Regions from separate parts of the Vibrio sp. AK197 genome, predicted to be linked through region 1. Evidence: predicted binding sites of a transcription regulator. Region 1 holds the regulator's gene; each other region holds the start of a gene.
What was found. Region 1 encodes CRP, which controls carbon source genes, mostly activating them, when cyclic AMP is high. Its sites were predicted from a motif close to TGTGANNNNNNTCACA; they were not measured.
Positions count from the first base shown of each region.

Region 2: the regulator CRP is predicted to act here: its motif matches at 1,478-1,493, upstream of recB (exodeoxyribonuclease V subunit beta).
Region 3: the regulator CRP is predicted to act here: its motif matches at 1,055-1,070, upstream of cdd (cytidine deaminase).

Region 1 is NZ_CP096430.1:212,715-214,991, reverse strand. Features, by position in the region: gene M1D72_RS08130 (phosphoribulokinase) at 1-528, shown strand, start outside; gene crp (cAMP-activated global transcriptional regulator CRP) at 772-1,404, shown strand; gene M1D72_RS08120 (IclR family transcriptional regulator) at 1,471-2,238, opposite strand.
Region 2 is NZ_CP096430.1:613,076-615,352, reverse strand. Features, by position in the region: gene recB (exodeoxyribonuclease V subunit beta) at 1-1,379, opposite strand, end outside; gene recC (exodeoxyribonuclease V subunit gamma) at 1,628-2,277, opposite strand, start outside.
Region 3 is NZ_CP096430.1:1,435,637-1,437,913, reverse strand. Features, by position in the region: gene M1D72_RS13850 (CidA/LrgA family protein) at 1-311, shown strand, start outside; gene M1D72_RS13845 (CidB/LrgB family autolysis modulator) at 311-991, shown strand; gene cdd (cytidine deaminase) at 1,226-2,113, shown strand; gene M1D72_RS13835 (HD-GYP domain-containing protein) at 2,175-2,277, opposite strand, start outside.

The DNA of each region.
Region 1 (2,277 bases):
ACTCCCTGGCAAGAACTCCCTAGTGATACCGATGTCTTATTCTACGAAGGCTTGCACGGTGGTGTGGTAGATGGTGACGTGAATGTCTCGCAGCACGTCGATTTTTTGATTGGCATGGTGCCGATCGTCAACTTAGAGTGGATTCAGAAATTTGTCCGCGATACACGCGATCGAGGTCACTCGCGTGAAGCCGTGATGGATTCCATCGTACGCTCGATGGATGACTACCTTAACTACATTACTCCGCAGTTTTCACGAACCCATATCAACTTCCAACGCGTCCCCACGGTCGACACATCCAACCCACTTAATGCCAAAGGGATTCCAAGTTTGGACGAAAGTTTCGTCGTCATTCGCCTCAGAGGGATTAAAAATGTTGACTATCCGTACTTACTTGCGATGATTGATGGGTCGTTTATGTCGCGTCATAACACCATCGTGGTGCCTGGCGGTAAGATGAGTTTTGCCATGGAGTTGATCGTTCGACCGCTCCTACAGCAGCTCATAGAGACAGGAAAGATAGGGTAATTTTTCCTACATTTGGTGATTACTTTTCATACCGTGATCATGTGCACATTTTTGCGTAGATTTATCGGTGTATGACCCGATTAAAATCAAGAAATCGTTTTCTAAAAAGGATACTATTTCTTACCGAAACACAAGATAGCTTGCAGCATTGTTAAAGTGCTCTTATTCTAGGAAGCTCGTATTAAAAGCTTCGCTACAATATGGAAAAGAAGCAAGCGTACCCTGCAGAGGAAGTGAGATATTATGGTTCTAGGTAAACCTCAAACCGACCCAACATTAGAGTGGTTTCTTTCACACTGTCATATTCATAAATACCCTTCAAAGAGCACGCTGATTCATGCGGGCGAAAAAGCAGAGACCTTGTACTACATCGTTAAAGGTTCTGTTGCGGTATTAATCAAAGATGAAGAAGGTAAAGAGATGATTCTCTCTTACCTAAACCAAGGTGACTTCATCGGTGAGCTTGGCTTGTTTGAAGAAGGCCAAGAGCGTACCGCTTGGGTTCGTGCAAAATCACCATGTGAAGTGGCAGAAATTTCATTCAAAAAATTCCGTCAGTTGATTCAAGTGAATCCGGACATCCTAATGCGCCTATCAGCGCAAATGGCAAGCCGCTTACAAGTGACAAGCCAAAAAGTTGGTGACCTAGCATTCCTTGACGTGACTGGTCGCATCGCGCAAACGCTACTTAACCTAGCAAAACAGCCAGATGCAATGACTCACCCTGACGGTATGCAAATTAAGATCACTCGCCAAGAGATCGGCCAAATTGTTGGCTGTTCACGTGAGACCGTTGGTCGTATCTTGAAAATGCTTGAAGAGCAAAACTTGATTTCAGCGCACGGTAAAACCATCGTGGTTTACGGTACTCGCTAAGCAATTTGCTGTCAGAAAAAGCCACCGCTCAGGTGGCTTTTTTGTTTCTAAGCATTGGTAAGCCTGCTAGCAGAGATCTTGATTCAACTGCTGAGCCACACTGAGCAACTCTTGCTTGGTATTTTCAATATCTTCAATATGATGGTGAACCGTCCGTGAATTCAAGGTCATATACGGAATCGTAATCACCGCTAACACGTCCCCTTGCACACCAATGATTGGGACACTGATGTTGGTTACCCCGGAAATCTGAGGGCTATCCCCCACGTAATAACCTTGCTGTTGAGTTCCTTCAACATGACTAAGCGCATGCGCGATTTCTTCTTCAGTCGCATCAACACGGCTTAACACTTGCTGACGTTGCTGCTCAGAACTAAAGCTTAAGTAAACAATACCGGAGCCCGAGGAGCAAATGTCGATTTTTGAGCCTAAACGCAAACCAAAGCCCATTTTATAAGGGCTTTCTTCGCGAGCAATCACCACCATTTCACCGTTTTTATAACTGCTCAAATGGCAAGATTGATTCACTTTGCTGCACAACTCTTCCATCAGCGGCGCGGCGCGCTTTAGTAGTTGTGATGTTGGTGGATGTTGATTCGACAACGCAAACATTTTTAAGGTTAACGAGTAGCCTGAGCTCCAAGCATCAAACTCAATGTATTGCCTTTCTACTAATACCGACAGCATTCGAAAGATCTCGTTCACGCTGCGATTTAGACTGTCAGCAATCTGCTTTTTGGTTAAAGGCTCGCCATGGGCTGCCAGCAATTCAAGAATATCGAGCCCTTTCTCTAAGGCAGGCGCGCGATACTCAGTCTTTTTACTCGGTTCCATAGATAGGTTCGTTTGACAAATGTTGGCTTAGATTACACT
Region 2 (2,277 bases), 400 kb from region 1:
TGGTTCACAGCCGCAACCATTTCAGCGCTCGATCGCCAGTTTGTCCTTAGAGTGTAATGCTGAGAAACTTGGTTTCGCGCCTTAATATAAGTAAAAATGTCTGCACCGCGAAACGCATATATCGCCTGTTTCGGATCTCCGATCATAAACAACCCGCACTCGGGGTGGTTAAGATACACTCGGCTAAAGATCGAATATTGCAACGGATCGGTATCTTGGAATTCGTCAATCATCGCCACCGGATATAACTCTCGAATGCGAGCGACCAATTGCTGCTGATCATCTTGATCAATCGCCGCCGATAACTGGGCAAGAAGATCATCAAACGATAGCCATTGCTTTTGCTGTTTGGCTTTTATCAACATGGTTCGACATTCACGAATGGCATGCGCCATTAATGGGCTTTTGAGCGACACATCTGCAGCAAGAAACGTCTCAATTAACTCAAAGACCGAGTGAGTTGGCGCTTCACCTTTTGGGGTTTTCTCAAACAGCACATTCTGAGCAAATTTTCCAAGCGCTTCTGGTGTATGGTAATCATGCGTGTCACTGTTCGCCCAAAGGTCCACCGCTTCAAGCCAATTTGGTAACGACTTTTTGGTATAGCTGCGCTTGTTGATATCGGAATTTGAAATCAGCTCGAGAAACTCATGGCTGTGCTCAAGCCAACGATTTTTCAGCGATTGAACTTGCTGCAAATTGTGTTCATGGAGTTCGGCAAGCTCGCTGTCCATTTCAGGTTCAGAAAGAGTCAGAGCTTGACCGCTCAAATATTGGCTAATGTCTTTGAGTAACGCGTGTGGCGAAGACCAAATCTGCCTGACCTCACCGGCCAGTGTTAATCCCAAGGGATAAAAATAACGTCGCCAATAATCGGCTACCACTTGCGCTTTAAGGTGGCTTTCATCCGTCACAAACTCGTTATTAAACCGGCTGCCTGATTCAAAGGCATTTTGAGTCAGCATTCGCTGACAAAAGCCATGTATCGTATAGACTGCGGCTTCATCCATTTGACGTTCTGCTTGCAGCAAGGTTTTTGCCGCTTCACGGTGATCAGTCACTGAGTCCAACAACGGTCTAATCACAGGATCATCACTGTGACCACGAGCAAAGGCCATTCGCGCATCGTGGATGCGGCGGCGAATTCTATCACGCAGTTCCGCGGTCGCGGCTTCCGTAAACGTCACAACTAAAATTTGATCCACCGTAAGCGGTTTAGCATGGCGCTGCTTATCTGCACCATGCCCTAACAATAAACGCAGATAAAGCCCAGCAATGGTAAATGTTTTCCCTGTTCCTGCCGACGCTTCGATGAGACGAGCACCGTGAAGAGGGAATGTCATCATATCCAAGGCTTTTGGCTGTGCCTTAACTGTCATAGTATTGAGACCTTTCATTGCAATACGCTGTTCTAATTGTGAGTTAGGCCAGATTATTTAACTCCTAAGCTCACACCTAATTTTAATTTGCTAAGTAGTGAGATCTGACTCACGGACGTCACCGAAGTCAGCCTTTACTATCGCCGCAACTTCGATGAGCTAAGTATCATCGTCACCCTATAACGGTCCCTCTGACCTATGGCCGCACAGCGAACGCCCTACACACAATAATGATTTTCTGGCGGCCATTATTTCTCCTCCTCATTATCCTGCAGCAGTAAGCGCGGGTTCTGTAAGACCAAACTTGCCAAGGTATAAGCTTGACTGCCCAGAGTGTCATTCCATTGTGGCCAGATTCGTTGAATATAACTATTACTCCCTTCCCCAGCGAATAAATAGCTATCGTTAAATGTATCCGCCATTTTCTTGAGTGATTTGTCTTGGTCATCGACCCATTTTCCACGACTAAATCCCGCTTCCACTGACGCCAGTGCTGTTTTGGGAAAATAAGGCAGCGGCTCACTCATGCCTTGGAAATACAGTTCAATCAAAGCTTGTAACCACATTTTCGCTTGCTGGCTATCATTAAGCGGTGGATAACGAAGATGCTCGACGCCTTCTTTGCGCGAATAACCGAGAATATGGGTCGGTTTTACAACCCCTGATGCAGCCATCGATAAGTGATCAATCCACGCTGAGAGAATATCTTGTGAACGAATGCCTCCGGTTCGGTAGCGCACCAACCCAGACTGATAATGTTGAGTTAACCAACCTTGTAAACGTACCGGTTTATCCGCCCCTAAAAAGTCAAACTCAAGGTCGATATCTACGTCTTCTTGCGGAGCTTGAGTAATAAACAGCAGCTCATTGAGCAAGTCCTGAATCTGGACCTGATTCG
Region 3 (2,277 bases), 1.2 Mb from region 1:
TACTTGCGGGAACCAATATTCAACAACTGATGGGTACCGCAATACCAGGCAGTATCATCGGGATGCTGATCTTATTTGCCCTCATGGCAAGTGGTTTAGTGCCTGTTGAATGGGTACGTCCAAGCGCCAATTTATTCATTCGCTACATGATCTTGCTCTTTGTCCCCATCAGTGTCGGTTTAATGGAGCACTTTGATGTACTGGTCAATAATGCATTACCGATTCTCGCAAGCGCCGTGGGGGGCACACTGATTGTCTTGGTCGTCCTGGGTTTGATGCTCGATCGCATGCTGAGGAAAGGAGAAAAATAATGTGGTTACTCGTCACGCTCATTGTGTTTTTTGCTACTCGTGAATTTAGTAAGCGAATCAACAACCCACTGTTTAATCCGCTGTTACTCAGCATCGCAATACTTATTCCATTATTGATGGTATTGGATATACCGTTTGAGACCTACTACGCTGACAATCAATCCATCAGTTTCTTATTGCAACCTGCCGTCGTCGCCCTTGCTTATCCTCTGTATGAACAGTTACCGCAAATCCGAACTAACTGGCGCATAATCATGTTAGCGTGTACGGTTGGCAGCGTACTGTCTATGGTTACGGCTGGTGGCATTGCCCTGCTGATGCACGCGGATATTGAACTGATTGCTGCGTTACTAGGTAAATCCGTCACAACGCCTATCGCAATGGAAGTTGCAAGTCATCTCGGCGGTGAACCGGCCATTGCGGCCATGTTGGTGCTGATTGTCGGCTTGCTCGGCGCTATTATTGCCTACCCGATTTACACACTGTTAAACATCAGTCATCCCGTTGCGCGCGGATTGACCATGGGTACCATTTCACATGCTCTTGGGACAGCGACATGCGCAGAAAAAAATCCACAAGACGCGGCATTTAGCTCACTGGCACTGGTCGTGTGTGGTGTGATTACTTCGATACTCGCACCTTCGTTTTTTGCTGCCATCATATGGCTGGCAGGCACCTAAGCACGGTTGAGAGCAAACAACGAGATCACCATCAACAATTGTTAGAATGCAATCGATAACATGTGTGAGCTCACTCTAATAATGAAACATAACACTACGTTTCATCTTTTTATGTGATATTGATCGGCGTAATGTGGCGCGTAATTCCTAGAATATATAACCCATATTAATTAAATGTTTCTTCGTCTTAGCCCAAAGCATCGACCAAGATTCACGCAGGATAAAGGATCAATTATGACAAGCCGTATTGAACAGGCGCTGCAAGAGATGCCCAAAGTTGTCTCAGACTTTTTGGCACCGATATTTTTAAATAGAGATTTCGATGCAACATTATCGACAGAGCAGTTTGCTGAGTTACAAACCATCACAGGTTTGGCGGATGATGAATTGCGCCTTGCGTTGCTACCACTTGCGGCCGCTCTGGCCTATACACCTTTATCTAAATTTAATGTTGGCGCGTTAGCTCGCGGAACATCGGGTAAAATTTATTTTGGTGCGAACATCGAGTTTGATGGTGTTCAGCTTGGACAAACCATTCATGCTGAGCAGTGCGCCATTAGCCATGCTTGGATGAAAGGTGAAACAGGTATAAAGGATGTGACCGTCAACTATAGCCCATGTGGTCACTGTCGACAGTTTATGAATGAACTGACCACCTCTCAGACCTTACAGATCCAATTGCCAGAACGAGATCCAATGTCTCTGCAGGAGTATTTGCCCGATTCATTTGGCCCGGGCGACCTCGGTATTGATGCGGGTTTGATGTCAAGTGTGAATCACGAATTAACTAGCCAAGATAGCGATCCTCTGATTCAACACGCCCTGTCAGCACTTAATCGAAGCCACGCCCCATACACCCATAATTTAAGTGGTGTCGCACTAAAACTTAAGAATGGGCGCATTTTTACCGGTGCTTACGCGGAAAACGCAGCGTTTAATCCAAGCTTGCCGCCACTCCAAGTTGCCTTGGCGCAATTATTAATCGCCCAGCAATCTCTCGATGAGATTGAAGCTGGCGCGCTGGTTGAAATGTCTTCAGGTACAATAAGTCATTTAGCGTGCACACAATCGACTTTAGAAGCCATTAACCCTGATGCGACGCTGGCCTACTTATCGCTGTAAGCTAAGCGAACAGACGAAAAAGGCGCGAGTAAATCGCGCCTTTGTTGCATTTATAGACTCGCTAAACGTGATAAAATGGACTCATGTCGATATTCAGCCCGGTTGGTGAAATGGCGCGCCCAATAGTCAATGGCACCTTTTTCAAATCGACGTAAGTTACCTCG